DNA from 4 places in the Bradyrhizobium sp. HKCCYLRH3099 genome. Region 3 is predicted to be linked to each of the others. Evidence: predicted binding sites of a transcription regulator. Region 3 holds the regulator's gene; each other region holds the start of a gene.
The links. The regulator PhoB, encoded in region 3, activates phosphate uptake and scavenging genes when phosphate is short. The targets are predictions, from matches to a motif close to TGTCATNNANCTGTCAT.
Positions count from the first base shown of each region.

Region 1: phnF (phosphonate metabolism transcriptional regulator PhnF) is a predicted target of PhoB. The motif match lies at 6,383-6,399, and genes of this name have one in related genera.
Region 2: ACQR1Y_RS29355 (UDP-2,3-diacylglucosamine diphosphatase) is a predicted target of PhoB. The motif match lies at 1,498-1,514, and genes of this name have one in related genera.
Region 4: ACQR1Y_RS30190 (DUF2794 domain-containing protein) is a predicted target of PhoB. The motif match lies at 3,902-3,918, and genes of this name have one in related genera.

Region 1 covers NZ_JBNPTW010000002.1:471,653-479,552, forward strand. Annotated here, with positions in the region: gene phnE (phosphonate ABC transporter, permease protein PhnE) at 1-22, shown strand, start outside; gene phnE (phosphonate ABC transporter, permease protein PhnE) at 19-867, shown strand; gene ACQR1Y_RS07560 (ABC transporter substrate-binding protein) at 1,026-2,033, shown strand; gene ACQR1Y_RS07565 (ABC transporter permease) at 2,084-2,899, shown strand; gene ACQR1Y_RS07570 (ABC transporter permease) at 2,904-3,689, shown strand; gene ACQR1Y_RS07575 (ABC transporter ATP-binding protein) at 3,695-4,756, shown strand; gene ACQR1Y_RS07580 (phosphodiesterase) at 4,753-5,595, shown strand; gene phnF (phosphonate metabolism transcriptional regulator PhnF) at 5,617-6,342, opposite strand; gene phnG (phosphonate C-P lyase system protein PhnG) at 6,463-6,915, shown strand; gene phnH (phosphonate C-P lyase system protein PhnH) at 6,915-7,526, shown strand; gene ACQR1Y_RS07600 (carbon-phosphorus lyase complex subunit PhnI) at 7,530-7,900, shown strand, end outside.
Region 2 covers NZ_JBNPTW010000020.1:116,619-124,518, reverse strand. Annotated here, with positions in the region: gene ACQR1Y_RS29360 (threonine ammonia-lyase) at 1-612, opposite strand, end outside; gene ACQR1Y_RS29355 (UDP-2,3-diacylglucosamine diphosphatase) at 662-1,474, opposite strand; gene ACQR1Y_RS29350 (hypothetical protein) at 1,809-3,554, shown strand; gene pyk (pyruvate kinase) at 3,563-4,981, opposite strand; gene ACQR1Y_RS29340 (tartrate dehydrogenase) at 5,138-6,211, opposite strand; gene glgX (glycogen debranching protein GlgX) at 6,303-7,900, opposite strand, start outside.
Region 3 covers NZ_JBNPTW010000017.1:3,141-11,040, reverse strand. Annotated here, with positions in the region: gene ACQR1Y_RS26360 (HoxN/HupN/NixA family nickel/cobalt transporter) at 1-688, opposite strand, end outside; gene ACQR1Y_RS26355 (trypsin-like serine protease) at 958-2,274, opposite strand; gene phoB (phosphate regulon transcriptional regulator PhoB) at 2,369-3,076, opposite strand; gene phoU (phosphate signaling complex protein PhoU) at 3,093-3,809, opposite strand; gene pstB (phosphate ABC transporter ATP-binding protein PstB) at 3,838-4,659, opposite strand; gene pstA (phosphate ABC transporter permease PstA) at 4,656-5,546, opposite strand; gene pstC (phosphate ABC transporter permease subunit PstC) at 5,550-6,548, opposite strand; gene pstS (phosphate ABC transporter substrate-binding protein PstS) at 6,639-7,649, opposite strand.
Region 4 covers NZ_JBNPTW010000022.1:30,376-38,275, forward strand. Annotated here, with positions in the region: gene acnA (aconitate hydratase AcnA) at 1-2,504, shown strand, start outside; gene ACQR1Y_RS30185 (DUF1223 domain-containing protein) at 2,694-3,479, shown strand; gene ACQR1Y_RS30190 (DUF2794 domain-containing protein) at 3,930-4,295, shown strand; gene ACQR1Y_RS30195 (GNAT family N-acetyltransferase) at 4,323-4,850, opposite strand; gene ACQR1Y_RS30200 (Bax inhibitor-1/YccA family protein) at 5,006-5,797, opposite strand; gene ACQR1Y_RS30205 (ABC transporter permease) at 6,091-7,900, opposite strand, start outside.

The DNA.
Region 1 (7,900 bases), on a different contig from region 3:
CGGCGCGGAGGCGCGGACATGAGCACGATGGACGCGCAGGACCCGCAGCAGATGCGGGAGCGTTATCCGCATGTCTTCGATCGGCCGCTGTCGGCCCGGCTGGCGACACCGGCGATGCTGGTCCTGGCGCTGGCGATCTTCATCTTCGGCCTGGTCGATCTCCAATTCTCGCCGGCGCGGATGCTTGCCGGGCTGAGTCAGCTCGGCTGGATTTCGCTCCTGATGCTGCCGCCCGATCCGGGCTCCTCGTTGCCGGTCTATCTCAAGGCGCTCGGCGAGACATTGTCGATCGCCGTGCTCGGCACGACGCTCGCCGCGGTCTTTGCGCTGCCCGTCAGCCTGCTGGCCGCCAGGAACATCATTCCTTCGGCCATCTTCCGTTTTCCGGTGCGGCGGCTGTTCGATACCATCCGCGGCGTCGACACGCTGATCTGGGCGCTGGTCTGGATCAACGTCGTCGGCCTCGGCCCGTTCGCCGGTGTGCTGGCGATCGCGGTGTCGGATTTCGGGGCGCTCGGCAAGCTGTTCTCGGAAGCCTTGGAGAGCGCCGACCGCAAGCAGGTCGAGGGCGTGCGCGCGGCCGGCGGCAGCGCGCTGCACGAGGTCCGGTTTGGCCTGCTGCCGCAGGTGTTGCCGGTGATCGCCGGCCAGATGCTGTATTTCATCGAGTCCAACACGCGTTCGGCGACCATCATAGGCATCGTTGGCGCCGGCGGAATCGGCCTGCAGCTTGCGGAGCAGATCCGCGTGCTGGAATGGCAGAAGGTGTCGTTCCTGATCCTGATGATCCTTGTGGCCGTGGCTGCAATCGACTGGATCTCGAGCAAGCTGCGCTTCGCCATCATCGGACGTCGCGCCGTCGCGTGACGGGAGCGGCATCCGAAGGTTGCGGTCATTCGTAGGCGAACGATCAGGCTGCGCGGATGCCTGTGTGTCCCCTGCGCGGTGTCGCAAATCTTTCATGTGCCGGCCGTAATGGGGCTCCGGAACCGGCCGCCTGGTCGGACATACGGAGTTTCATTCACATGAAGGTCACCCGCCTCGTTCTTGCGCTCGTCGCGCTGATCGTTCTGGCGCCGCCGCAGCAGGCCAAGGCCGCCGACGTCATCTGCTACAATTGCCCGCCGGAGTGGGCCGACTGGGCCTCGATGCTCAAGGCGATCAAGACCGATCTCGGCTATGACATTCCGCACGACAACAAGAACTCCGGCCAGGCGCTGGCGCAGATTCTCGCCGAGAAGGCCAATCCGGTCGGTGACATCGGCTATTTCGGCGTGACCTTCGGCATGAAGGCGAAGGCGCAGGATGCGCTCGAGGCCTACAAGCCTGTCAATTGGGACCAGGTCCCGGCCGGTCTGAAGGACGCCGACGGATACTGGACCACGATCCATTCCGGCACGCTCGGCCTGTTCGTCAACAAGGACGCGCTCGGCGGCAAGCCTGTGCCGGCGTGCTGGAAGGATCTGCTCAAGCCCGACTACAAGGGCATGGTCGGCTATCTCGATCCGAGCTCGGCGGCCGTCGGCTATGTCGGCGCCGTCGCCGTCAATCTCGCGCTCGGCGGCTCGCCCTCGAACTTCGATCCGGGGTTGAGCTTCTTCAAGGACCTGCGCAAGAACGACCCGATCGTGCCGAAGCAGACATCCTATGCCCGTGTGGTCTCGGGCGAAATCCCGATCCTGTTCGACTACGACTTCAATGCGTACCGCGCGAAGTACACCGAGAAGGGCAATTTCGAGTTCGTCATTCCCTGCGAAGGCTCGGTCGTGTTTCCCTACGTCGTTGGTCTGGTGAAGAACGCGCCCGACAAGGACAAGGCGAAGAAGGTCATCGACTACCTGCTCTCGGACAAGGGCCAGGCGATCTGGACCAACGCGTATTTGCGTCCGGCGCGTCCGATCGAACTGCCCGAAGCCGTCAAGGCCAAGTTCCTGCCGGACAGCGACTACGCTCGCGCCAAGAGCGTGAACTGGGGCGACATGGAGACCGCGCAGAAGGGCTTCGTCGACCGCTATCTGTCCGAAGTCCGATAAGGAGCGTTGTGCCCCGCCGGGCCGAAATCCGGCGGGGCATGCCCGATCTCATGTCGCACAAATCCTTCGTCTGGACCTGCTTGTTGCCGCTGGCCGCCGTGACCGCGGCCTTCTTTCTTCTGCCGATGGCCCGGCTTCTCATCGCGGGCGCCGAAGGACCGCGCGGACTGGTCGAATATCTCGCGATCATCATGGAGCCGCGTTACCGCGCGACGCTTCTGAATACGGTGCTGCTGGCTGCGGCGACCACGGTCGCGACATTGATCGTTGCCACCATCGCCGGCCTGTTCCTGCAGCGCCATCGCTTTCCGGGACGCGCCGTCCTGGTTGCCGTCCTGACGTTCCCGCTCGCCTTTCCCGGCGTCGTGATCGGATTCATGATCATCCTGCTCGCCGGCCGCCAGGGTCTCATCGGCGACGTTTCCTCGCGCGTGCTCGGCGACAAGATCGTGTTCGCTTATTCGATCTATGGGCTTTTCCTCGGCTATCTCTACTTTTCCATTCCGAGGGTCATTCTCACCATCATGGCCGCGGCACAGAAGCTCGATCCCGGCCTGGAGGAGGCGGCTCGCTCGCTCGGCGCGAGCCCATGGGCGGTGCTGCGCGACGTAGTGCTACCGGCGCTTGCTCCGGCCCTGGTCGCCTCGGGCGCGATCGCGTTTGCCACCGCCATGGGCGCGTTCGGCACGGCGTTCACGCTTGCGACTAGCATCGACGTGCTGCCGATGCTGATCTACACAGAATTCACTCTGGCGGGAAATCTCGCGACCTCGGCGGCGTTGTCGGTCGGGCTGGGGGTGATGACGTGGCTGATCCTGGCGCTGGCGCGCAGCTTCGCCGGTACCTCTGTCGCGGCGGCGGGCTAGTCGCGTGCGCAGCCGAATCCTCTTCACGCTTCAGTTCCTGTTCACGCTGCTCGTCGCGGCGTTCCTGGCCGTGCCCGCCGGCCTCTCGATCGCGGCCGGGGTCACCGTCAACTACTTCCGCGGGATCCAGTCCGGCGTGACGCTGCAATGGGTCGTGCAGGTCTGGGAGCTCTATGCCGGCACGATCCTGGCGTCGATCATGATTGCGCTCGGCACGCTCGCCGTCACGCTCGTGGTCGGCGTTCCCGCCGCTTACGCGCTGTATGTCCGCGGTGGACGGCTCGCGCGGATGGTCGAGGAGATCATCACCTTGCCGCTCGCTATTCCCGGGCTTGCGATCGCGCTGGCGCTGCTCTTGACCTATGGCGGCTTCGGCAGCTTCCGCCGCTCGTGGCTGTTCATCCTCGCTGGCCACGTCGTCTTCACGATGCCATTCATGGTGCGCTCGGTGATGGCCGTGTTCGCCACCATCGACGTCAAATCGCTCGACGAAGGCGCCGCCTCCGTCGGCGCCTCGCCGTGGCGCCGCTTCGTCGACGTCATCGTTCCCAATGCCGCGCCGGGAATCCTGGCCGGCAGCCTCATGGTCGTCACGCTCTCGCTCGGAGAATTCAACCTGACCTGGATGTTGCACACGCCGCTGACCAAGACCTTGCCGGTCGGCCTCGCCGACGCCTATGCGTCGATGCGCCTCGAGGTGGCCTCGGCCTATACTCTGATTTTCTTCGTCCTGATCATTCCGCTCCTGGTCGCCATGCAGTGGATCGGCGAAAGGGGAGGTGCAAGGTGAGCACGATGACCCGTCACGGCGCGGCGCTGAAGGTTGAGAATTGCGGCAAGACATTCGCAGACGGCACCAACGCGCTCGCGCGCGCCACGCTCGACATCGCGCAGAGCGAAACGCTGGTGCTGCTCGGCCCGTCCGGTTGCGGCAAGACCACCTTGCTGCGGATCGTCGCCGGTCTCGAGACGCCCGACGCCGGCGGCCGCGTGCTGTTCGACGGCAAGGACCAGACCAGGCAGCCGATCGAGAAGCGCAATGTCGGCATGGTGTTCCAATCCTATGCGCTGTTTCCCAATATGTCTGTCGCAGAGAACATCGGCTATGGGCTCAAGATTCGCGGCGTCTCGCGGGCGCAACGCGCCGCGCGCGTCGCCGAGCTGGTGGCGCTGACCAATCTGGCCGGTCTCGAAGACCGCCGCATCGATCAGCTGTCGGGCGGACAACGCCAGCGCGTCGCGCTCGCGCGCGCCGTTGCCGTCAGGCCGAGCGTACTGCTGCTCGACGAGCCGCTCACGGCGCTCGACGCCGCCTTGCGCGAGCGGCTGCGCGGCGAGCTCAACAGCCTGCTGCGCACCCTCGGCATTACCGCGATCTATGTGACCCACGACCAGGCCGAGGCGATGGAGCTTGGGGACCGCATCGTCGTGATGCGCAAGGGCGCGATCGCGCAGGTCGGGACGCCGCGCGAGATCTATTTCGAGCCCGCCAGCCGCTTCGTCGCGGAGTTCGTCGGCGCGGCCAACATCATCGAGGCACCGATCGCGGACGGCCATCTCGTGCTGCCCGGAGGCCGCCAGCCTGTTGCCGAAGGTGGTTCGCAAGCGAAGGCTGTCGCGATGGTTCGCCCGGAGACGATCGGGATTGCCGACGTGTCGGCCTCGTGCCTGACCGGCGTGGTTGATAGCGTTCGCTTCGCCGGCGACCGCCAGCGCATCGTCGTGCGCGATGCCGCATCCGTCGCATTGACGGTGGACGCGCCGAACACGATCAGGGTCGGAGCAGGGGAGCGCGTCGGACTGTCGATCGCGCCGAACTCCATTCGTCTGCTGCCAGAGGAAGGCCGAACGGCATGAGCACGCGTCCCGTCACCATCGCCCAGATCTCCGACCTGCACATCAAGGCGCCCGGGCGGCTCGCTTATCGCCGCGTCGATACCGCGCAGGCGCTGGCGCATTGCATTGCGGAGCTCAACCGGCTCGCGCCGAAGCCTGATCTCGTCGTGATCTCCGGCGATCTCGCCGACACGCCGTCGTCGGCCGAGTACGAGCATCTCAAGGGATTGCTGGCCGAGCTGACGATTCCCTTCGTCGCGGTGCCCGGCAATCATGATTCACGCGAACTGATGCGAGCCGCATTCCCGGATCATTTCGGTGCTGGCAGGCCCGGTCCGCTCAACCGGCATGTCGAGCTGCCGGAGCTCGATCTGCTGCTGCTCGATTCCAGCGTGCCCGGTCATCCGCATGGCGAACTCGAAAGGGCAACGCTCGATTGGCTCGACGACACGCTGTCCGCGCGTCCCGACAAGCCGGCGCTGATGTTTTTGCATCATCCGCCGTTCGCCACCGGCATCTGGCACATGGACCGGCAGAACCTGCTCAATGCCGACGAACTCGCCGCGGTCGTTGCGCGTCACCCGCGGCTGCAGTTGATCGGCTGCGGCCACGTGCATCGTGCCACGCTAACCCGGTTCGCCGGCATTCCCTGCATGATCTGTCCCGCGCCGAACCACGCCGTCGCGCTTGATCTCGCCGAGCTGCAACCGCCATCCTTCCGGGTCGAGCCGCCCGCCTTCCACTTGCACGTTTGGTTTCCAGGCGCAGGCTTCGGCATCCTCGTGACGCATCAGGTGCCGATCGGTGCGTTCGACGGACCGCATCCCTTCTTCAATCCGGATGGCTCTCTGATCGACTGAGCCGCAGACCCACCGTCGCGTCTAGCTCTCCACCTCGAAGGTCACGCGCTCCGCGGCGAAGCGTGAGCGCTTGACGACGAGCGGCGTCCCGTCGGCGTCGATGTCGGTGCTGTCGACCACGAGCACGGGGCGGCCCAGCGCGAGATCCAGGCGTGCCGCATCGCTCGCATCGGCGATGTCGGCGGTGATGCGGGTCGATCCGCGGCGATAGTCGCGAATGCCGAAATGCGCGAGCAGCGCCGTCATCGAACGGGCCGAGGCGAAGATCGAGCCGGCGTCGGGAAACCGCTCAGTCGACAGCCATGACGTGCTCACGCAGATCGGTGTCTTGTCGGCAAAGCGCAGCGCGTCGATGCGCGTCAGCGCTGCGCCGGCCTTCACGCCGAGCACGCGCGCAAGATCGCGCGTCGCCGGCTCTTCGCCGGCGGCCAACATTTGTCCACGCGGTTCGCGGCCGCCGGCGCCGACGATCTCGGAAAAGCGCGTGCGCGATCGCAGCGGATAGGACAGCCGCGGGGCCTCGACATAGGTGCCGCTGCCGCGCTCGGCCCGCACCAGGCCGCGTTCCGCGAGCGTCGCGAGCGCACGCCGCACCGTGTGGCGGTTGACGCGGTATGTCTCGGCGATTTCGGTCTCGCCCGGCAGGCGCGTCCCGGGCGCGAAGCGGCCGCCGGCGATGTCGCGCTCGATCCCGTCGGCCACGCGCCGCCACAACGCGACGCCCGAAGGAGCGTCCTGCATGCTCATCCCCGGTTCTCCGCCCTTCGGGTCGCGAAAATCACGTCCATGTCATCAAACAGTCATGGCGTCCCGTTACGAAGTTGTCTAGTATCATAGACAACTTCACGACGGCAAGAGCGGATGGAGATGGACGCCAAAACGATGCAGGAGCGGCGCAGGACGGCGATGCAGGTCCTCTCACACGCCTCGCATGCGGATATCGCAGCCAGGCTGGAAGGCCTTGGGCTGCCGGATCATCAGGATCTGCGCGCGGCGGAGAACGGTCTCGTCATGCTGCGCGGCCGGGTCGGTGGCGATGGCGCTCCGTTCAATCTCGGTGAGGCGACGGTGTCGCGTGCGGCGGTTCGGCTCGGGAGCGGCGAGGTCGGCTTCGGCTACGTGCTCGGGCGCGATGGCGGCAAGGCGCGGCTGATCGCGCTCTGCGACGCGATGATTCAATCGCAGGCCCATGCTCAAGGCGTCCTCACGCAAGTGGTCGCCCCGCTGCAGGCGCAACTGCAGGAAGACCGCCGGCGCCAGGCCCAGGAGGCTGCGGCGACGCGCGTCGACTTCTACACGATGGTCCGAGGAGAAGGCTGATGGCCATTGTGACGTCCGAGCTTCAGCCCGGGTTTTCCGACAAGGTTCTGGCAGCGCAGTCGACGTTCCGCACGGTGATGGAAGCCATGGCGCGGCCTGGCAGCGTGCGACACATCGAGGCTCCTGTGGGGCGGCCTGCATGCTTGATGCACGGTACCGCCGCGATCGCGTTGACGCTGTTCGATCACGACACCCCGATCTGGCTCGATGCGCCGTTGGCCGCAGCCGCGGAGGTCGGTGCCTGGCTCAAATTTCACACGGGGGCGCCGATCACTGGCAAGCCCTCGCACGCGAGCTTCGCGCTGGTGGCCGCGCCCGACACGCTGCCTGATTTCAGCTCATTCGCGCTAGGTTCCGCCGAATATCCCGACCGTTCGACGACGTTGATCCTGCAGGTGGCGAGCCTGTCCGCTGGCCGGACCTTTCAGTTGCGCGGCCCGGGCATCGACGGAACGGCGACATTCGCCGCGTCGATCGCGCCGGCCGATCTGTTCGAGCGGCTGTCGATCAATGAGAGACTGTTTCCGCGCGGAATCGATGTGGTGCTGGTCGACGGTTCGTCGATCGTTGCCATCCCGCGCACGGCGCGGCTCGTCGCCGCAGGAGGTTGAGGCATGTATGTCGCCGTCAAGGGTGGCGAGCGCGCCATCGAGAATGCGCATCGGCTGCTGGCGCATGAGCGTCGCGGCGATCGCAATGTGCCGGATCTGTCGCTGGCGCAGATTTCCGAGCAACTCGGCCTCGCCGTCGATCGCGTGATGAGCGAGGGCTCGCTGTATGATCGCGAGCTCGCCGCGCTGGCCATCAAGCAGGCCCGCGGCGATCTGATCGAGGCGATCTTCCTGGTGCGCGCCTTCAGGGCGACATTGCCGCGCTTCGGTGCGAGTGAGCCGGTCGATACCGGTGCGATGCGGGTGCAGCGGCGGGTATCGTCGACGTTCAAGGACATCCCGGGCGGGCAGGTGCTCGGCCCGACCTTCGACTA
Region 2 (7,900 bases), on a different contig from region 3:
ACGGGCCTTCACCGCGGTCGAGACCCCGGCCAGCAATCCACCTCCCGAAGCCGGCACGATCACGACATCCGGCGACAAGCCGAGCGCCGACAGATCCTCCGCGATCTCGCGACCGACCGTCCCCTGCCCAGCGATCACGAAGGGATCGTCGTAAGGCGGCACCACCGTCGAACCGCGCTTCGCGGCGATCTCACGCGCGATCGCCTCGCGATCTTCGCGGTCGCGATCATAGAGCACGACATCGGCGCCGAAAGCCTTGGTGCGCTCGCGCTTGGCGGCCGGCGCATCCGAGGGCATGACGATCGTGGCATCCATGCCGAACAGCTGCGCGGCATGGGCGACGCCCTGCGCATGATTGCCCGAGGAGAACGCGACGACGCCGTTGGCGCGATCGGCCTCGGGAATCGAGGCAAGCTTGTTGTAGGCGCCGCGGAACTTGAACGAGCCGGTCCGCTGCAGCACCTCCGGCTTCACGAACACGTTGGCCTTCAGCCGGTCGCTGAGGACCGGGGCCGGCAGCAGCGGCGTGCGCACGGCAACATTTGCAAGCGTGGCCGCGGCCGCATCGATATCGGCAACGGTGACGGGCAGGATCGGGGCATGGGCTGTCATGCCCTATTTTACCGCGCCCCATCGCCGCGAGGCAAGCCGGGCGCGGCCTTCAGGCGGCGCGGGCCGTGAGCTGCGGAACCGGGGCCGGCTGCCGCTGCGGATCGGTCCAGGTCAGGATCTCGAACCGGCCATCCTCATGCTCCACTAGCGCCGTGCAGCTCTCCACCCAATCGCCGCAGTTCATGTAGCGGATGCCGTCCTGGTCGCGGATCACGGCGCAATGAATGTGGCCGCAGATCACGCCATCGGCGCCATGCCGCCGGGCTTCCGCCGCGAGCGCCGTCTCGAATGCGCCGATGTAGTTCACCGCATTCTTGACCTTCTGCTTGGCCCATTGCGACAGCGACCAATACGGCACGCCGAACATGCGACGGAAGAAGTTCACCAGGCGATTCATCTGGATCGCGAAGTCATACGCCTTGTCGCCGAGATGGGCGAGCCAGCGGGCGTTCTGCACGACGAGGTCGAAGATGTCGCCGTGAATGACGAGGTATCGTTTGCCGTCCTTTCCGGTGTGCACGATGTTCTCGACGACGTCGATGCCGCCGAAATGCGTGCCGTAATAGCCGCGCAGGAACTCGTCGTGATTGCCGGGGACGTAGACGACCTTGGCGCCTTTGCGCGCCTTGCGCAGCATCTTCTGGACGAGATCGTTGTGCGATTGCGGCCAGTGCCAGCTGGATCTGAGCGCCCAGCCGTCGATGATGTCGCCGACCAGATAGATCGTATCGGCATCGTGGTGACGCAGGAAATCGACGAGAAGATTGGCCTGCGAGCCGCGGGCCCCGAGATGAACGTCGGAGATGAAGAGCGTACGAAAGCGCCGCGTCGGGCTTTCTTCACCAGCAGTCTCAAGTCCCATGCGCGCCCACCTAACAGTCCCTGATGACACCGCAATGACAAGGTCAGTTCGGCAGAACCCATCCTGCCGCTTCCGACACCATGCGCGACGACTCGCGCTGTCCCCCGCCACTGCCCCGCGATACCAGCGCGGTGCGACAATCAGGCGACAGGAGCGGCGCTCAACGGGACATCGCGCGCGGCCGTGCCGCACAAAGATTGGGCGACGGCGTCGGCCTCTCCTGGGGCCTCCAGAGGAGTGCTGCGCGTTCATACTTTCAGGAATACTTTACGACCCCTGGTTCATGTTGACGATAATTGCCCGCAAAACCCGTTCCTCCCATGGCCAAGGACCGATGACGACGGAGTTCATTCCGGATCTCGCCAGATGGCCGGCATCGGAAACCGAGCGCGGACAGTCCGACACCGCGCGCGCAGCGGTCGAGACTGTCCTGATCGCGGCCGTCGCATCGATCATTTCGCTGCTTCACACCGGGTTTGCGTTCGGCGTCGACAACAACGTCTTTCACCTGCCGATCCTCGCGCGCCTGTACGACGAACCCCAGTTTCGCGACGACGCCTTCATCCAGTCGCTCCGCCATTTCGCCTCCGGCGTCTGGATGCTGCCGCTCGGATCCGCCGATGTCGGCAGGCAGGAGTTGATCTTTCTTTCACTGACGTTCCTGTCACGCCTGGTCAATTTCCTCGGCTTCCTGTGCTGCGCGTCGCTGATGGGCATCCATACTCTGCGGGACAGGATCGTCTTCAGCCTCGTGATCTCCATGACCGCGTTCCTGGTCGGAAGCAGCTTTGCCGGGATGGGCGGGCTGTTTCTGAACACTTTCACGCATTCGGAAATCGCCAACGGCACCACCCTGCTCGCGATCTACTTTGCGGCGAAGCGCCGCTATGTCGGCACGATGACGCTGGTCGGGCTGACGTTCTTCATCAACGCCTTCATGGCCGTGTGGCTGGTGCTGCCGATCGGATGCATGGCGGTGAGCCAACTCGTCCGCGGGCAGATCAGCTTCAAGGTCCTGTGCCGGGACGTGCTGCTCGGCCTCGTGCCCTGCCTGCTGCTGACGCTCCCCGTCCTTGCCAACATCCTCGGCAACCCGGAATTCGGCCGGCCGATCGCGTTCGATTATGCGCACTACCTGCGCCAGTATTTCGGCGAGCACGTCCTAATCGACACCATTGCTCCATCCGAGTTGGTCGCCCTCGGCGGAATCATCCTGCTCGGCCTCTCGTCTCTCTTCCGTCTCGGCGCCGCGTCGCAGCCGCTGCGAGCGGCCTATGCCGGCCTTCTGCTGCTCTATGCGCTCGGCGCGGCGCTGCCGTTGTTGTCGACCTCGCCGACCCTGCTCAACCTCCATCTGCTGCGATCGAGCGGCATCATCCATCTCGTCGCCGGCCTCGCGACCGCTGCGCTGGCGACACGCTGGTTGCGCGATGACCGGCGCCCCCTGTTTCTGCTCGGCGCGGTCGTCGTGCTGGTCCTGACCTCACGCACCAATGCCTTCGTCCTCAGCGTTCCCCTCATTCTGCTCGGACCCGCCGTTGTCGAACGCTGGTCGCCGAGTGCAGGTCCCGGTCGTCTCGCCGGCTACGCGGCCATTGCCGTGGCGGCGCTGGTCGTGTTTCCGATGGCGACGCGGGTCAACTACGCGGTCGACCGGCAGCTTTCCGAGAGCCTCGCCGAATGGCGCGCTCTCAGCGATTGGGCGCGCGGCGCGACACCGCCTTCGGCGATCTTCCTGACCCCGGCCCGGGCCACGCCAAAGCCCGGCGAGGATCCCGATCAGGAGCGCCGCGACGCGGCGCTGACGCGGGCCAGCATCTTCGAAACGGAAGCCCATCGCCGCGTCTGGGTCGACTACAAGCGCGGCGCGGGGGCGATGTGGAGTCCGTCTTATTACCCCATCTGGCTCACCCGCTACACCGACGTCGGAGAACTGACCTCGCTCGATCAGCGCCTCGCCTACGCAAATCGCAACGGCATCGCCTATGTGATCGACCGCTGCGCCGCCGTTCCGGCCGATCGCTCCCCTCTGTTCCGCACACCGCGTCTCTGCGTCTTCGCCGCCGAACCGGCGGCCTGATCGATCTCCTATCTCGGCACGGTGACGACGCGCAGATTGTTGGTGGTGCCGGCCTGCGCGAACGGGATGCCGGCGACGACGACCAGCAGGTCGCCCTTGTCGGCGAATTCCTCCTGCACGGCGAAGAACGTCGCGCGCTCGACCATCTCCTCGTAGCTCTGCACGTCCTGCGACAGCACGCTGTGCGCGCCCCACAACAGGCACATGCGGCGCGAGGTGTCCTCGTTCGGCGTGATCGCGAGGATCGGCAGGCTCGGCCGCTTGCGCGCCACGCGCGAGGCCGAGGTGCCGCTCGACGTATAGGCCACGATCGCCTTGGCATGGATCGCGGAGGCGAGGTCGGCCGCAGCGGTCGCCACCGCATGCGGCGGCGTCTGCTCCTCATTGGGCTGCGTCGCCTGGATGATCGAGCCGTACATCTTGTGCTTCTCGGTCGCCTTGATGATGCTGTCCATCATCGCGACCGCCTCACGCGGATACTGCCCGCTGGCCGATTCCGCCGACAGCATCACAGCATCAGCGCCGTCGTAGATCGCGGTCGCCACGTCGGACACCTCGGCGCGGGTCGGCGTCGGTGTCGCCACCATCGAGTCCAGCATCTGCGTCGCCACGATCACCGGCTTCACCGCGAGACGGCAGGCGCGCACCAGCTCCTTCTGCTTGCCCGGCACATCCTCATTCGGAATTTCCACACCGAGATCGCCGCGCGCCACCATGATCGCATCCGAGAGCTGGATGATGTCGTCGATGCGATCCAGTGCCGCCGGCTTCTCGATCTTGGACATGATGCCGGCGCGGCCGTCGATCAGCCCCCGCGCCTCGATCACGTCGGACGGCTTCTGCACGAAGGACAGCGCCACCCAGTCGACGCCGAGGTCGAGGCCGAAGGCGAGATCGGAGCGGTCCTTCGCCGTCAGTGGCGACAGTTCGAGAATGGTGCCCGGCAGGTTGACGCCCTTGTGATTGGAGATCGCGCCGCTGACGATCACCTTGGCCTCGATCCAGTCGTCGCCGAGCCCGGTGACGCGCACGCGCACGCGGCCGTCGTCGATCAGAAGATCGTGACCGGGCGCGACCGCCGCAAAGATTTCCGGGTGCGGCAGCGGAATCGACGTCCTGTCGCCTTCGGTGCCGTTCAGGACAAACCGAATCGTCTCGCCGGCTTCGACCTGGATCTTCTTGTCGCGCAGGGTGCCGACGCGGATCTTCGGTCCCTGCAGATCCATCAGGATGCCGATCGGCCGCTGCACCTCTTTCTCCAGCGCGCGGATCGCGGCGTGGACCTTGGCGTGATCGGCCTGCGTGCCGTGGCTGAAATTGAGGCGGAACGTGTCGACGCCGGCAAGAAACAGCGCTTTCAGCATCTCCGGTGAATTGCTGGCGGGGCCGACGGTCGCGACGATCTTGGCTCGACGGTGACGACGCATGATGTGTCCTTTCTCCCCAACCCGACTATCGCATCTCTATGACGCGCATGCCCTCGGGCACGCGTGGACGCGGTGGAGCGGCTGATATACCGCCCGCGGCGTCCATTGCAAGCGCAACCCCGGACACGCCGAGATTGTACGGACGGATTGCACGTCTCAGACGTTCGAGCCGTGGATCGCGTCGATCACCGCGTCCGTCACCTCCTTCGTGGTCGCCTTGCCGCCCACATCCGGCGTCAGGATGCCGGCCGCACACACCTTTTCGACCGCCGCCATCAGCCTGATCGCAGCCTCCTTCTCGCCGAGATGCTCGAGCATTTGCGCGCCCGTCCAGAACGTCGCGACGGGATTGGCGATGCCCTTGCCGGTGATGTCGAAGGCCGAGCCGTGGATCGGCTCGAACATCGACGGGAAGCGCCGCTCCGGATCGATGTTGCCGGTCGGCGCGACGCCGAGGCTGCCGGCGAGCGCGCCGGCCAGATCTGACAGGATGTCGGCGTGCAGATTGGTCGCGACGATGGTGTCCAAAGTCTTCGGCTGCAGCGTCATGCGCACGGTCATCGCGTCGACCAGCATCTTGTCCCAGGTCACATCAGGGAATTCGCGCGCCACTTCTGCTGCGATCTCGTCCCACATCACCATGCCGTGGCGCTGCGCGTTGGACTTGGTCACAACCGTCAAGAACTTGCGCGGCCGCGACTGCGCGAGCTTGAAGGCATAGCGCATGATACGGGTGACGCCGACGCGGGTGAACACCGCGACCTCGGTGCCGACCTCCTCCGGAAGACCGCGATGCGCGCGGCCGCCCATGCCCGCATATTCGCCCTCCGAGTTCTCGCGCACGATTACCCAGTCGAGATCGCCGACGCCGACATTGCGCAGCGGCGAGGCGACGCCGGGCAGGATCTTGGTCGGCCGCACATTGGCGTATTGATCAAAACCCTGGCAGATCGGCAGACGAAGGCCCCACAGCGTGATGTGGTCGGGAACATCGGGCGCGCCGACCGCGCCGAAATAGATCGCATCAAAGGTCTTCAGTTCAGCAAGGCCGTCGGCGGGCATCATCACGCCCTGCTTCTTGTAGTAGTCCGAGCCCCAGTCGAAGGTCTTGACGTTGAAGCTGATGTCGCCGCTGCGCTTGGCGAGCGCTTCGAGCACGCGGACCCCAGCGGAGATGACCTCGGGCCCGATGCCGTCGGCGGGAATGGCGGCGATGGAATGGGTGCGCATTGTCTGTCTTCAACCTCTGTCCGGGCGTTTCACCCGGACAGCTCTCGCATGTCGCCTCGCCAACGACAAGATGGCGAGGCTGTGCGCTGCACTATCCCAGCGGCGACTCCGCGATGTCGAGCAGCGCGCCGAGGCCGTGGCGCAGGCCGCGCATCGGCTGCTGCTCGGACGACAGGCCAAGCGCCAGCAGCGAACGTCCGGTGACCTCGTAGACATGGCCGAACGGCAGCGGCTGCACCTGCGCGTCAGGCTGGTTGGTGTCGATCAGCGCCAGCCAATTGTGCCCTTCGGGCACCGACGGCAAAGTGAAGTTCACGACGTCGAAATGCGCGTTGTAGATCAGCAGCAAGGTCGCATCCGAGCCGCGGCGCTTGACACCGGTCTCCTGGGCGCGGCCATCGAGCAGCATGCCGAAGCAGCGCGCGTTGCCGTCGGTCCACTGCTCCGTCGTCATCTCCTCGCCCGACGGCGCGAGCCAGGTCACGTCCTTGACGTCGAGCTCCTCGTTGAGCGAGCCGACCAGGAAGCGCGAGCGGTACAGGATCGGAAACGCCTTGCGCATCGCGATCAGCTTGCGCGTGAACTCGCGCAACTGCCGCCCCGGCGCTGTGATGCCCATCCAGTCGAGCCAGCTGATCTCGTTATCCTGGGCATAGGCGTTGTTGTTGCCGTCCTGGGTGTGCCCGAACTCGTCGCCGGCAAGCAGCATGGGCGTGCCGTGCGACAGCAGCATCGTCGCCAGCATATTGCGCTTCTGCCGTTCGCGAAGCGCGATGATCTCGGGATCGTCGGTCGGCCCCTCGACGCCGCAATTCCACGAATGGTTGTTGCTGTGGCCGTCGCGATTGTCCTCGCCGTTGGCCTCATTGTGCTTGTCGTTGTAGGAGACGAGGTCGTTGAGATTGAAACCGTCATGGGCGGTGATGAAGTTGACGCTCGCCCACGGACGGCGGCCGCGCTTGTTGAAGAGATCACCGGAGCCGGAGATGCGCTTGGCGAAATCGGCAATGGTGCCGCCGTCCCCCTTCCAGAACGCGCGCGTGGTGTCGCGAAACTTGTCGTTCCACTCCGCCCAGCCCGGCGGAAACTGACCGACCTGATAGCCGCCCGGCCCGATGTCCCAGGGCTCGGCGATCAGCTTGACGCCTGAGAGCACCGGGTCCTGGCGGCAGGCATCGAGGAAGCCGCCGCCTTCGTCGAAGCCATAGGGCTCGCGCGCGAGGATGGTGGCGAGATCGAAGCGGAAGCCGTCGACCCGCATCTCGGTCGCCCAGTAGCGCAGCGAGTCGGCGACGAGCTGCAGCACGCGCTGATGCGACAGGTTCACCGTGTTGCCGGTGCCGGTGTCGTTGATGTAGTAGCGCTTTTGGTCTGGCAGCAGCCGGTAGTAGCTGGCGTTGTCGATACCCTTGAACGACAGGGTCGGGCCGAGCTCGTTGCCCTCGGCGGTGTGGTTGTAGACCACGTCGAGAATGACCTCGATGCCGTTGGCGTGGAACTGGTTGACCATGGTCTTGAATTCGGTCGCGTAGGGCGTCTTGAGGTAGCGCGGCTCCGGCGCGAAGAAGGCGATCGAGTTGTAGCCCCAGTAGTTGCGCAGGCCCTTGTCGACGAGATAGCTGTCGTCGATGAAGGCGTGGATCGGCAGCAGTTCGGCCGAGGTGATGCCCAGGGAGCGCAGATAGGCCG
Region 3 (7,900 bases):
AGGCGCCGACCATCAGCATGCCGTCGGCGGTGTCGACGGTCGCCATCGCCGCGGCGAACAGCGCCGGGAATACCAGGATATGCACCAGGCTCTCGCCGCGGGCCGCTTCGGTCGCCGACAGGCTCAAAAGACCGATCTCGCTGGCGGTGTCGAAGCCAAGGCCGAACAGGAAGCCGAGCGGGAACATATGCCAGGCGCGCGACACGACCCGCAGCACGGGCCGCAGCAGACGAATCAGGAGGCCGTTGCCGGGGCTCGCGCTGTCCGTCTCGGGCCGGGGCGAGCGGCGCCAGAGGTTCACGAACAGGACGAGGTTCGCCAACGCGATCAGCAGCAGGAAGCCGGCCGACACCGAGGTGCCGATGGCGCCGCCGATCGCGCGGATCGCACTGTCCTCCCGCAACAGATCCGCGCCGGCGACCAGGCTCACGACGATGGTGGCGATCACGACGACGCTCGAATGGCCGAGCGCGAAGTAAAGACCCGCGGCGCGCGGCGCATCGCCGTCCTGCACCAGCTTGCGGACCACATTGTCGATCGCCGCAATATGATCGGCATCGACGGCGTGGCGGAGGCCGAGCAGCCAGGCCAGCAGCGCGGTGCCGACGATGGCCGGGCGGTCGGCGTAGAGCGCGAACGCCCAGGCCCAGGCGAGCGCATTGGCGAGCACAAGGCCGGCCAGCAGCATCGCATTGCGACGCCCGACCGGCCGCAGCCAGGCTGGAACGAAACGCGCGGAGCGAGGATGATCAATTGGCAAAATCGTCATACTCGGACAAGAGAGCAAGACCTGCGCCAAAAGGCAAGGCTCGCACTGCCGCGCCCAAATCACTTGCAAATCAACCCTCGTCGCCCGTGCGGCTGAGGTTCCCAGCATTGCTTTGGCAATCCGCTATCCGGTCACGCACAAACATTGACCAGCCGGTGTCCAACTCTCTTCCCTTCCTGTCCCTCCCCTCACCGCGCGGATGCGCTCTGCGCGGCGATCTCGCGCCGCACGGCCGCCTCAAACTGGCTGGCGGACGCGGCGAACATCAGCCGCGTCTCCTCGTGGAACGCCGAGAAGATCCCGACCACCACCGGCTCGCCGCCGATCTCGGCCAGGATCGGCGAGCCAGAATAGCCGAAATTGGCAAGGCAATGCACGGTAAGGAGACGGGCGTCCCTGGTCATGCTTGCGCTGCAATTGCGCTGGCCGGTCGGCGAATAGCGCCGCTCCTGGCCATAGCCGATCTCGGAGATCGTACCTGCCTTGGTCGCAGCCGCGAGGTCATCCCGGCTCACGGACTTCACCGCCACCGGCTTCGAGGGCAGCGCATCCTTCAGGATGATCAGCGCCCAGTCGGCTGGCGAGCGGTCCAGCGACCATTTGTCGTGCTGGGTCGGAATGAACTCAGGCGCCACGATCAGCTTGTCGGCGACCGACGAGGCCGCGGGAGTGCCTCTGTTCATGCCAGCGAGGAAATGGACGTTGCCGGGGCTGACCTGCGCGACGCCGTTGAAGACACAATGCGCCGCCGTGAGCACCACGCGCGGCGCCACCAGCGTGCCGGTGCACGAACCTCCCGTGCTGTATTGCGCCACGGTCACGACACCGATCGAGGAGGCCGGCCAGGAGGTGGGATCGACGACGTCGCCGAAGTGGCGGTCGAGACCGAGCAACTGCTCCGCGCGCGGATTGGCAATCCCGGCATCGACCGATTCCGGCTTCGGCCGCCACGCGGCAATGGTGGCCTCGGCCTGGCGCCGCTGCGCTTCGCTGAGCTTCACTCTCTGAATCTCGCGGCCGGCCGACCTGACGCCGTTGCGGCCGGCCATCACGAGCCAGGCATAACCCTGGATGACGTCCCGGGTCATGACCTCGCCGTCGAGCATCATCAGGCCTAGCATGTATTGCGACTGGGCAAAGCCCTGCGCGGCGGCGCGATTGAACCAGCGGGCGGCTTCGCCGTGATCGCGGGCGGCGCCTTCACCGTTGAAATAGGCGATGCCGAGATAATGCTGGGCGACGGCGAGCCCTTGATCGGCGGCCTTGCGGTACCAGACCAGCGCCTCCGCCTGGTTGCGCGGGGCGCCCAGGCCGAAGGCCTGCATGAATCCGACATTGAACTGCGCGCGCGCGTCGCCCTTGGCGGCGAGCGGCTGGAGCCGGCGTAACGCCGCCGCCGGCTGTCCATTCGAAGCCGCAGCGACGGCGTCCTCGAGCTCGGCGGCCGCGGCATTGCCGGCAGCCACAAGCAACAAGGCTAACAAGATAGCGAACGTCCTGATCATTGTGTCTGCCGAGGTCCGACCATGATGATGGGAACTCGATCACACAGGATCAAGACGGCAACGGCGTGACCGCGCGATCAGGCCTGCTCGCCCGTCACGCCTGCTCCGACTTGGCGAAGCGGTCGTCCAGCGCATAGCCGGCGCCACGCACGGTGCGGATCGGATCCTGCTCGCGGCCGGGATTGAGCAGCTTGCGCAGGCGGCCGATGTGCACGTCCACCGTGCGCTCATCGATATAGATGTCGCGGCCCCAGACGCTGTCGAGCAACTGCTCGCGGCTGAACACGCGGCCGGGATGCTCGAGGAAGAATTCGAGCAGGCGGTATTCGGTCGGGCCGAGATCGATCGGCCGGCCCGAACGCGCGACGCGGCGCTTCTCGCGGTCGAGCTCGATGTCGCCATAGGACAAGACGGTCGCCAGCCGCTCCGGGCTCGCGCGCCGCAGCAGGCCCTTCACGCGCGCCAGCAGCTCCGGCACCGAGAACGGCTTGACGATGTAGTCGTCGGCGCCGGTCGCAAGCCCCCGCACACGCTCGCTCTCCTCGCCGCGCGCGGTGAGCATGATGATCGGCAGCTGCTTGGTCTCGGACCGCGCCCGCAGCCGCCGGCACAGCTCGATGCCGGACAGGCCCGGCAGCATCCAGTCGAGCACGACCAGATCGGGCACGCGCTCCTTGAGCCGCGTGTCGGCCTCGTCGCCGCGCGCGACGGTCTCGACCTCGTAGCCTTCGGCCTCGAGGTTGTAGCGCAGCAGCGTCGTCAGCGCCTCCTCGTCCTCAACCACCAGAATTCGCGCACCCATGTCGAAATCGTCTTTCTCAGTTACCGGGGATCGTGGTCGCGAAGCTGGTCATGTCGCCTTTCGGGCGCTTGTCCATGATCTGCTGGCCCTCGATCATATAGAACACCGTCTCGGCGATGTTGGTGGCGTGGTCGCCCATCCGCTCGATGTTCTTGGCGCAGAACATCAAATGGATGCAAAACGAGATGTTGCGCGGGTCTTCCATCATGTAGGTCAGGAGCTCGCGGAACAGCGAGGTGCAGATCGCATCGACCTCCTCGTCGCCCTTCCACACCGTCATCGCCGCCGGCAGGTCATGCGCCGCATAGGCGTCCAGCACCGTCTTGACCTGCGACTGCACCAGGTCGGTCATGTGCTCGAGGCCGCGGATCAGCTTCAGCGGATGGAAGTCGCTCTCCAGCGCGGCGACGCGCTTGCCGATGTTCTTGGCGAGGTCGCCGATGCGCTCCAGATCGGTGGCGACGCGCATCGCGCCGACGATCTCGCGCAAATCCACCGCCATCGGCTGGCGGCGGGCGATCGTCAGCACCGCGCGCTCCTCGATGATGCGCTGCAGCTTGTCGACCTCGGCGTCGGCGGCGACCACCTTCTGGCCGAGCGCCACGTCGCGCCGCACCAGCGCGTCGACGGAATCGACGATCAGCCGCTCGGCGAGGCCGCCCATCTCCGACACCAGCCGGGTCAGGTCCTGCAGATCGCTGTCGAACGCCTTGGCGGTATGTTCACTGGCCATGTTGATCTCCTGAAGAATGCTGTCGGCGTCAGCCGAACCGGCCGGTGATGTAGTCCTGGGTCCGCCGATCGCTCGGCGAGGTGAAGATCTTGCTGGTCTCGTCGAACTCGATCAGTTCGCCGAGATACATGAAGGCGGTCTTGTCGGAGACGCGCGCCGCCTGCTGCATGTTATGGGTGACGATCGCGATCGTATAGTTCTCCGCGAGCTCCTGGATCAGCTCCTCGACCTTGGCGGTCGAGATCGGGTCGAGCGCCGAGCATGGCTCGTCGAACAGGATCACCTCGGGCCGGACGGCGACCGTGCGCGCGATGCACAGGCGCTGCTGCTGGCCGCCGGACAGCGACAGGCCGGAGGCGTTGAGCTTGTCCTTGACCTCGTTCCACAGCGCGCCGCCGCGCAGCGCCTTCTCGACGCGGTCGTCCATCTCGGACTTCGAGATCTTCTCATAGAGCCGGATGCCGAAGGCGATGTTCTCGTAGATCGTCATCGGGAACGGCGTCGGCTTCTGGAACACCATGCCGACCCGCGCGCGCAGCAGATTGAGATCGAGCTTGGGATCGAGGATGTTGGTGTTGTCCAGCATCAGCTGGCCGGTGGCGCGCTGGCCCGGATAGAGATCGTACATCCGGTTGAAGATGCGCAGCAGGGTGGACTTGCCGCAGCCGGACGGGCCGATGAACGCCGTGACGCGGTTGGTGCCCAGCGTCAGGTTGATGTTCTTCAGCGCGTGATGATCGCCGTAATAGAAGTTCAGGTTGCGCGCGGTCACCTTGGCCGGCGCCTCGGGGAGCGGCTGGCCGTGAAGGGTGTGAGCGGGCTGACTGACGGAGACGGACAGTTCGGTCATTTCGTTTTCCTCTCGGCGCCGAGAATGCGTGCACCGACGTTCAAAGCGAGCACGGCCAGAGTGATGAGAAGGGCTCCGCTCCAGGCCAACTGCTTCCAATAGGCATACGGGCTCTGCACGAAGTTGTTGATGGTGACAGGCAGGTTCGCCATCGTCTTGGAGAGGTTGAGGCTCCAGAACTGGTTCGACAGCGCGGTGAACAGGAGCGGCGCGGTTTCGCCGGCGACGCGGGCGGTCGCCAGCAGCACGCCGGTGATGAGGCCGGAGCGCGCCGCGCGGTAGGCGATGCGGCGGATCACCAGCGAGCGCGGCAGGCCGAGCGCCGAGGCTGCCTCGCGCAGCGGGTTGGGCACCAGCAGCAGCATGTCCTCGGTGGTGCGCAGCACGACGGGGATCACGATGACGGCCAGCGCCAGCGCACCGGCGATGGCCGAGAAGCCGCCCATCGGCACCACGACGGCGCCATAGATGAACAGGCCGATGATGATCGACGGCGCCGACAGCAGGATGTCGTTGATGAAGCGGATCACCGAGGTCAGGCGGTCGTTGCGGCCGTATTCGGCGAGGTAGGTGCCAGCGAACAGGCCGAGCGGCGCGCCGATGCCGACGCCGATCACGGTCATCATGATCGAGCCGACGATGGCGTTGCGCAGGCCGCCTTCGCTGGCGCCCGGCGGCGGCGTGTCGGCGGTGAAGACCTGCAGGCTGAGGCCGGCGAGGCCGTTATAGAACAGCGTGAACAGGATCAGCGCCAGCCAGGTGACGCCGAACGCCGCGGCGGCGATGCACAGGCCGCGGACGACGAGGTCGCGGCGCCGGCGGCGCGCATAGATCGGGTTGATGGGATTGACCGGCGTATCGACGGTGGACATCTCGACGCTCGTCATGGGTTACTTTCCAGCCTTGGCTTCGAGCCGCGCCAGCATCAGCCGGGCGCTCGCCAGCACGAAGAAGGTGAGGACGAACAGGAGCAGGCCGAGCAGGATCAGGCTCGACTGGTGCAGACCGTCGCTCTCCTGGAATTCGGAGGCGATCGCGGCCGAGATCGTCGTGCCCGGCGCGAAGATCGAGGACGAGATCCGGAACGAGTTGCCGATGATGAAAGTCACCGCCATGGTCTCGCCGAGCGCACGGCCCAGCGCCAGCATGACGCCGCCGATGACGCCGACCCTTGTGTAGGGGATGACGACGCTGCGCACGACCTCCCAGGTGGTGCAACCGACGCCGTAGGCGGCTTCCTTGAGCACCGGCGGGACCGTCTTGAAGACGTCGACCGAGATCGAGGTGATGAAGGGCAGCACCATGATCGCCAGGATCAGCGAGGCGTTGAACAGGCTGAGATAGGACGGCGGACCTGCGAAGATGTCCTGCAGCACCGGGATGTTGGCGCAGAGGCCGATCATGAACGGCTGGAACGTGGTGGCCAGGAACGGGCCCAGCACGAAGAAGCCCCACATGCCGTAGATGATCGAGGGGATGCCGGCGAGCAGCTCGATGGCGAGGCCAATGGGACGGCGCAGCCATTGCGGGCAGAGCTCGGTCAGAAAGATCGCGATGCCCAGGCCCACGGGAATGGCGATCAGCATCGCGATGAACGACGTCACCAGCGTGCCGTAGATCGGGCCGAGCGCACCGAGCACCGGCGGATCGGCCGAAGGCGCCCAGCGCTTGGTGAAGAGGAACTGGAAGCCATACTCCTTCATCGCCGGCCAGGCGCCGATGACGAGGGAGATGATGATGCCGCCGAGGATCAGCAGCACCGAGATCGCCGACAGGCGAGTGATCCAGTAGAAGGTGACATCGCCGAGCTTGAACGCGCTCAGCGCGCGGGCGCGGTCATAGGGCCCTGCGGCAGCGGCGATATCGCCGACCTCGCTCTCAACGGCCATCTCAGCCAAGTCCGCCCCCTGCTTCTTTGACACCATCATCACCTTGAACGAACCCTCTCCCGTTTCCGGGAGAGGGCAGCACGCTTCAGATCAGCTCTTGATGTCGGCCGACCAGGTCTTCTCGATCAGCTTCACGACGCTGTCGGGCATCGGGATGTAGTCGAGCTCCTCGGCCATCTTGTCGCCCTTCTCGAACGACCACTTGAAGAACTTGATCGCCTCGGCGGAGGCCGCCTTATCGGTCGGCTCCTTGTGCATCAGGATGAAGGTCGCGGCCGTCATCGGCCAGGACTTCTCACCCTGCTGGTTGGCGAGGATCACGTAGTAGCCGGGAGCCTTGGCCCAGTCGGCGTTGCCGGCCGCAGCCTGGAACGCCTCGACGGTCGGCTGCACGGTCTTGCCGGCCTTGTTGACCATGCCGGTGTAGGTCAGCTTGTTCTGCTTGGCATAGGCGTACTCGACATAGCCGATCGAGTTCTTGGTCTGGCTGATGTTGCCCGACACGCCCTCGTTGCCCTTGGCGCCGACGCCGACCGGCCACTCGACCGCGGTGTTGGTGCCGACCTTGCTCTTCCAGTCCGCGCTGACCTCGGAGAGATAGTAGGTGAAGTTGAAGGTCGTACCCGAACCGTCGGAGCGGCGGACCACGGCGATGGCGTCGCCGGGCAGCTTGACGTTCGGGTTCAGCTTCTTGATCGCGGCGTCATCCCACTTGGTGATCTTGCCGAGATAGATGTTGGCGAGCGTCTCGCCATCCAGCACCATCTCGCCCGGCTTCACGCCCTCGAGGTTCACGACCGGCACGATGCCGCCCATCACCATCGGCCACTGCACCAGGCCGTCCTTCTCGAGCTGCTCGGCCTTGAGCGGCGCGTCGGTGGCGCCGAACGTCACGGTCTTGGCCTGGATCTGCTTGATGCCGCCGCCGGAGCCGATCGACTGGTAGTTCAGACCGTTGCCGGTCTCCTTCTTGTAGGCGTCGGCCCACTTGGAATAGATCGGGAACGGAAACGTCGCGCCCGCGCCGGTGATATCGGCCGCAAATGCCGACGTCGATGCGGCGACCAAGCCGGCAGCGACGAGTGCTTTGACGAAATTCATAGCTGGTCTCCATGCTTGGGAAGCGAAGCGCCGTTTGCACCCGATTGCGCTTCCCGGGCCGCTTTAGGGGGCTACGATGTGGCTTTTATAAAGGTTCGATGACAGCTGGATGACAGTCGCAAGCTATTGATAGATATTGAAAATTTGATCCTGCCCCGAATTTATACGGTCCATCTGGCCGTGTTCCATGACGCATTTGCACGCGGTTTGAGAGAGCGGCGCTCACGCCCCATGCGGCCTGTGCGGGTCAC
Region 4 (7,900 bases), on a different contig from region 3:
AGAAGTCGCTGGAGCACGAGATCGCCTTCCGCCCGGCGCGCGTGCTGATGCAGGATTTCACCGGTGTCCCCGCCGTGGTCGACCTCGCCGCGATGCGCAATGCGATGCAGGCGCTCGGCGGCGATGCCGAGAAGATCAACCCGCTGGTGCCGGTCGACCTCGTCATCGACCACTCGGTGATCGTGAACTACTTCGGTGACAACAAGGCGTTCGGCAAGAACGTCGCCGAGGAGTACAAGCAGAACCAGGAGCGCTACGAATTTCTGAAGTGGGGCCAGAAGGCGTTCTCGAACTTCTCCGTCGTGCCCCCGGGCACCGGCATCTGCCACCAGGTCAACCTCGAATACCTGGCGCAGACGGTCTGGACCAAGAAGGAGAAGATGACGGTCGGCCGCACCAAGGGCACCTTCGAGGTCGCCTATCCGGACTCGCTGGTCGGAACTGATTCGCACACCACCATGGTCAATGGTCTGGCCGTGCTCGGCTGGGGCGTCGGCGGCATCGAGGCCGAGGCCTGCATGCTCGGCCAGCCGCTGTCGATGCTGCTGCCTGACGTCGTCGGCTTCAAGCTGACCGGCGCGCTGAAGGAAGGCGTCACCGCCACCGACCTCGTGCTGACCGTGACCCAGATGCTGCGCAAGCTCGGCGTCGTCGGCAAGTTCGTCGAGTTCTTCGGCCCCGGCCTCGACCATCTCTCGGTCGCCGACAAGTCGACCATCGCCAACATGGCCCCCGAATACGGCGCGACCTGCGGCTTCTTCCCCGTCGACACTGCGACCATCGACTATCTCAAGACCTCGGGCCGCAAGGGACCGCGCGTCGCGCTGGTCGAAGCCTATGCCAAGGCGCAGGGCCTCTTCCGTACCGCCAAGTCGCCAGACCCGGTGTTCACCGAGACGCTGAATCTCGATCTCGGCGACGTCGTGCCGTCGATGGCCGGTCCGAAGCGTCCTGAAGGCCGCATCGCGCTCCCCGCGGTGGCCGAGGGTTTCGCCACCGCGCTGGCCGGCGAATACAAGAAGCCGGATGGCGCCGATCAGCGCTTCCCGGTCGAGGGCAAGGATTTCGACATCGGCCATGGCGACGTCGTCATCGCCGCCATCACCTCCTGCACCAACACCTCGAACCCGAGCGTGCTGATCGGCGCCGGCCTCTTGGCCCGCAACGCCGCCGCCAAGGGCCTCAAGGCCAAGCCGTGGGTGAAGACCTCGCTCGCCCCGGGCAGCCAAGTGGTTGCTGAATACCTCGCTAACTCCGGCCTGCAGAAGGACCTCGACAAGGTCGGCTTCAACTTGGTCGGCTTCGGCTGCACCACCTGCATCGGCAATTCGGGTCCGCTGCCGGAGGAGATCTCGAAGTCGATCAACGACAATGGCGTCGTCGCGGCGGCGGTGCTGTCGGGCAACCGCAATTTCGAAGGCCGCGTCTCGCCGGACGTGCAGGCGAACTACCTGGCCTCGCCGCCGCTGGTCGTCGCCTACGCGCTCGCCGGCACCGTGACCAAGGACCTCGCGGTCGAGCCGATCGGCATCGGCAAGGACAAGAAGCCGGTCTACCTGAAGGACATCTGGCCGACGACGAAGGAGGTCAATGACTTCGTCAAGAAGTTCGTCAAGGCGTCGATCTTCAAGAAGCGCTACGCCGACGTGTTCAAGGGCGACACCAATTGGCGCAAGATCAAGACCGTCGAGAGCGAGACCTATCGCTGGAACATGTCGTCGACCTACGTGCAGAACCCGCCGTATTTCGAGGGCATGAAGAAGGAGCCGGAGCCGATCAAGGACATCGTCGAGGCCCGCGTGCTGGCGCTGTTCGGCGACAAGATCACCACCGACCACATCTCGCCGGCCGGTTCGATCAAGCTGACCTCGCCCGCCGGCAAGTTCCTCAGCGAGCATCAGGTCCGCCCGGCCGACTTCAACCAGTACGGCACCCGCCGCGGCAATCACGAGATCATGATGCGCGGCACCTTCGCCAACATCCGCATCAAGAACTTCATGCTCAAGGGCGCCGACGGCAACATCCCCGAGGGCGGCCTGACCAAGCACTGGCCCGACGGCGAGCAGATGTCGATCTACGACGCCGCCATGAAGTACCAGGAAGAGGGCGTGCCGCTGGTGGTGTTCGCCGGCGCCGAATACGGCAACGGCTCGTCGCGCGACTGGGCCGCCAAGGGTACCCGCCTGCTCGGCGTCCGCGCCGTGATCTGCCAGAGCTTCGAGCGCATCCACCGCTCGAACCTGGTCGGCATGGGCGTGCTGCCGCTCACGTTCCAGGAGGGCACGTCGTGGTCGTCGCTGGGCCTGAAGGGCGACGAGAAGGTCACCATCAAGGGCCTCCAGGGCGACTTGAAGCCGCGCCAGACCCTGACCGCCGAGATCATCTCGGCCAACGGTGCGGCGCAGCAGGTGCCGCTGCTCTGCCGGATCGATACGCTGGACGAGCTGGACTACTACCGGAACGGCGGCATCCTGCACTACGTGCTGCGCAAGCTCGCCGCTTAACCACAGCGCGATGCGACAGTTTGGCTCACTCTGAAGTGAGTAGCGGGTGATGAAGGAGGCGGCCTATGACAAGGGCCGCCTCCTTTGCATTTTCGGTTTGTTAACTACGAGGACGGCATCGCGGATAGGGTGATGCGCTAGGGCGCAGCGGACGGTGGTCCAGACGGGACAGTGGCGATGAGTGGACAGATGTCGTGGTGGTCGCGCGCGGCGCTGGGTGTCTGTGCGGTCATTGCCTTCGTCCGGCCGGCGGCCGCCGACCCGCGTGCGGTGATCGAACTGTTCACGTCGCAGGGCTGCTCGTCCTGTCCGCCGGCCGACAAGGTGCTCGGCGACCTCGCGCGCGATCCCACCATCATCGCGCTGTCCCTGCCGATCGATTACTGGGACTATCTCGGCTGGAAGGACACGTTGGCCGATTCCCGCTTCACGGCGCGGCAGCGCGCTTATTCGCGGGCGCGCGGCGACCGTGAGGTCTACACCCCGCAGGCGGTGGTCAACGGCTCCGTGCATGTGATCGGCAGCGATCGCGACGCGATCGAAGGGGCGATCGAGGAAACGGCCCGAGGTGGCGCGGTGATGTCCGTCCCGGTCAGCCTGTCGATCGAGGGCCAGGAGCTCACAGTGGCGGTGGCCGCTGCCGGCGAGCACGCGCCGCGCAAGCATGGTGAGGTCTGGGTCGGCTCGATTGCGCGCGTCGTCCCGATCCAGGTCGCGCGCGGCGAGAATGGCGGCCGGGAGCTCACCTATTACAACGTGGTCCGTGGCTTGATGAAGCTGGGCGACTGGAATGGGTCGCCGATGAACTGGAGCGTTCCGCTCGACAAGATCGCCCGTGAGGGCGTCGATGGCGCCGTGGTCTATCTGCAGGACGGCAGCCGCGACCGGCCGGGTCTGATGCTCGGCGCTGCCCTTTCCGATCTGCCGCCGCTGGTGAGCCGGGCGTCGGCGACGGCGCGCGCTCCCGAGCGCTGAGACCTCTCCCCGATCATCTTTGCAGCGCATCCGCCTGCGGAAGGCTCCGGTCCCTCCGCGGCAGCCGGTCCGCATCACAGCATCAAGCCATGGGCTCGATCCATGGGCTCGATCGATGGGCTCGCGCCAAAAAGCAAAAGGACCAACTTGCGTTGGCCCTTTGCCTTACTTGTGAATAGACCCGATCCTGACGACCCCGGGGGGCTGGGGGCTGAGGAATCCGGAACCGAAAGGACCGGGCCAACGCACACGAATCTTATGCCCAGGATCGGGGGCGGTCCGTAGGCGGAAACGCGGCGCGATTATGATTCCGCTAACGATCCCGTGACGCCTGCGTGTTCGTGGAACTCGCGTTCGACGCGGGCGCCGCGAAGTTCGATAATGAAAACGGCCCCTTGCGGCTTCCGCCGGTTGGCGCGATCATGTCACACGGATGACAGGAGGACGCTCATGAACCTCACCCCGGAGGATGCCGACCCCAGCGAGAATCGCGCGGCGGCGCGCAACGCGGCCGCAGCGCCGACCCGGGTGACGTTCGACCGCCTTGAGCTGAACCGTATCCTCAATCTCTATGGTCGCATGGTCGCCGATGGCGAATGGCGCGACTACTCGATCGACTTCCTGCGCGACCGGGCCGTGTTCTCGGTCTTCCGCCGGGCGTCCGAGGTGCCTCTCTACCGTATCGAGAAAGACCCGCGGCTGGCCCGCAAGCAGGGCATGTACAGCGTGATTTCGGCGACCGGCCTGATCCTGCGCCGCGGCCACGAGCTGGAGCGGGTGCTGCTGGCGATCGCGCCGAAGCCGGCGCTGGTCTGAGCCGTCTCTCCCGCTGATCGAGGTTACCTAGGCCGGGACGTCGCTGCTGCCGGTGCCAAGCGGCCGCTGCATCATGACCGTATCGAGCCAGCGGCCGAATTTCAGGCCGACACTCGGATGGGTCCCGATCATCTGGAAACCGCAGGCGGTGTGCAGGCCGACCGAACCGGCATTGGCGGAGTCGCCGATGACGGCGATCATCTGGCGGAAGCCGCGCTCCTCGCAGGCCTCGATCAAGGCCCGCATCAACCGCATCCCGATGCCGCGGCGCTGGCTGGTCGGCGCGAGATAGACCGAGTTCTCGACCGTGAAGCGATAGGCGGGGCGCGGACGGTAAGGCCCGGCATAGGCATAGCCCACCACCTCGCTGTCCAGCAGGGCAGCGACGTAAGGAAAGCCGCCGTCGCTCAGCGCCCGGAAGCGCCGGGTCATCTCCGCCAGATCGGGCGGGTCGAGCTCGAAGGTGGCTGTGCCCTCGCGGACGGCCTGGCCGTAAATGGCGGTGATGGCGGGAAGGTCGGCCTCCTGGGTGGGCCGGATCTCGATGTTGGACATGGGTGGAACAATACCAGGGCGAAGCAGCCGATCAACATCGTCGCAGCATGGCTGCCGCTCCCGGCGCGAGCCATGCTCTCAGTCGTCTGGACAAACGAAAAGCCCCGGCGCTGAGGCCGGGGCTTCGAAGGTCGCTCGTGTTGCGAGCGGATGGATCAGTCGCGCTGTCCGAGGAGCTGCAGCAGCAGCGTGAACAGGTTGATGAAGTTCAAGTACAGCGACAGGGCGCCGGTGATCGCTGCGCGCTCGGCGATGTCGCCGCCCGCGGAGGCGTAGCCGTAGATGTACTCGTTCTTCAGGCGCTGTGTGTCCCAGGCGGTCAGGCCGGCGAACACGAACACGCCGATCACCGACACGATGAACTGCAGCATCGAGCTCGCCAGGAACAGGTTCACGAGGCTCGCCAGCACGATGCCGATCAGGCCCATGAACAGGAACGAGCCCATGCCCGTCATGTCACGCTTGGTCGTGTAGCCGTACAGGCTGAGCGCGCCGAACGTCGCCGCGGTGATGAAGAACACCCGCACGATCGAGGTGTGGGTGTACACCAGGAAGATCGACGACAGCGAGATGCCCATCAAGGCCGAGAACACCCAGAACAGGATCTGCGCGGTCGACGGCGCGAGGCGGTTGATGCCGGCCGAGATCGCGAACACCATGACCAGCGGGGCCAGGATGAACAGCCATTTCAGCGGGCTCACGAACATCGCGTAGCCGAACTGCGTCAGATAGGCGTTGCCGAACTTGAACACGCCGGCCGCCGGATCGCCGGTCACCGACGCCATGTAGACGCCGAGTGCCGCGAGGCCGGTGATGGCCAGGCCGATGCTCATGTAATTGTAGATGCGCAGCATGTAGGCGCGCAGACCGGCGTCGACGGTCGCGGCATCGGCGCGCCCGGCCACCCGGCCAAAGGGTGAAGCATAGTTGCGGTCTAGGTCCGACATGGTCGAATTCCCGTTGGTTGCCCGGCGCTCCGGTCCTGGCAGGACCTTCAGCCGGTTCTCGAAAAACCCTATCTCATCAAAGCTACCATCGATATTAAATTTGCGTCATCGGCAAATTCGCCATCTTTTGGCAGATCTCTTTGGCAGCCTTCTGAGCCCATTCCCTAAATGGGAAACTAGCATATTTGCTGCAAGCTTCCACGCGCGGCTGAATGTCGCTCCGCGCGCGTTTGCGCCGTGAAAATCCCGTTAACCGTGCGGCATGAACGCACAATGGCACGAACGTCCGGGGCCTAAAGGTTCCTCAGAACCGTTGCCGGCTTCTGGTTGAGCGCCAGCAGCGTGCCGGCGAGGCCGAGACCCACAGTCACCACCAGCGCGGCGAGCACGACCAGCGCGGCGCTGCCGGCCTGCCAGGCGAAGCTCAACGTCATCAGCCGCGTCACGATCAGCCAGGCGGAGACGGAGCCTGCGATCACGCCGAACGCCGCGGTGGCAAATCCGATCATCAGATATTCGAGCGCGTAGGCGCCGAGCAGGCGCAGCCGCGTGGCGCCCAGCGTCTTCAGGATGACGGCGTCGTAAACGCGATGGCGATGTCCGGCGGCGAGCGCACCGCCCAGCACGAGGATGGCCGAGATCAGCGTCACCGCGCTGGCGCCGCGGATGGCAAGTGCGAGGTTGGAGACGACCGATCCCACCGTCTCCATCACCTCGCGGACCCGCACGCTCGTCACCATCGGGAAGGCGTCGGCCACCTTGCGGATGACGCGAGCGTCCTCGGCGGCATCGGAGTTGGCCTCGGTCAATGTGGCGACGTGCGTGTGGGGCGCGCCCTTGAACGCATTCGGCGAGAACACCAGCACGAAGTTGATGCCCATGCCCTGCCAGTCGATCGTGCGCATGTTGCCGATCTTCGCCGTGATGTCGCGCCCGAGCACGTTGACGACGATGTCGTCGCCGAGCTTGAGCCCGAGACCGTCGGCGATCCGCTTCTCGATCGAGACCAGCGGCGGGCCGCTGTAGCTGTCGCTCCACCATTCGCCCTCGACGACCTTCGAGCCCTTCGGGATCTCGCCGGTATAGGTCAGGCCGCGGTCGCTCTGGAGCACCCATTCGGTGTCGGCGGTCGCCTTGAGATCCTCGGCGCGCACGCCGCGTGCGGAGACGATCCGGCCGCGCAGCATCGGCACGTTGTCGACGGTGGATTGCGGCGCGAGACCCTTGAGGAAGTCCCGGAAGCGGTCAGCGTCGCCGGAGGGCACGTCGATGAAGAAGAACGACGGCGCCTGCTCCGGCAGCTGCGCCAAAAATTGCCGCCTGAGATTGCCGTCGATCTGGGTGATGGTGACCAGCACCGCGAGCCCCAGTCCGAGCGACAGCACCACTGAGGGCGTCAGCGCGCCCGGCCGGTAGATGTTGCTGACGGCGAGCCGCAGCATCGGAAAGCGGCTGCGCGGCACGGCCCGCGCGATTGCCATCACGACAGCCGCGATCCCGCGCAACAGCACGAACACCAAAGCGGCGGCGAGCACGAACACCGCGGCGATCTTCTTGTCGTAGGACAGGCCGACGACGACCGCGATCAGCAGCGCGACCGTACCGGCGATCAGGGCCAGATAGCTCCAGCGCGGCCGGTGCCATTCGGCGATGACCGCCTCGCGGAACAGCGCCGCCACCGGCACGTCGCGGACGCGCCCGAGCGGCCACAGAGCGAACGCCAGTGCGGTCAGCAGGCCGTAGAGGAACGACAGCGCCAGCTCGTCCGGATGGACAGCCGGGATCACCGGCAGCGGCAGGATCTTGCCGAACAGGCCGACGATGGCGAAGGGCAAGGCGGCGCCGGCGCAGAGTCCGATGATCGAACCGATCGTCGCCAGCACCATCACCTGCACGAGATAGATGCCGAACACGTCACGGCTGGTGGCGCCGAGCGCCTTGAAGGCCGCGATCACCTCGGTGCGGCGGTCGACATGGCTCTTCACGGCGTTGGCGACGCCGACGCCGCCGACCAGCAGCGCGGCGAGGCCGACCAGGGTCAGGAACTGCGTGAAGCGGCCGATCGTCCGCTCCAGCTGCGGCGAGGCGTTGCTGCGGCTGCGG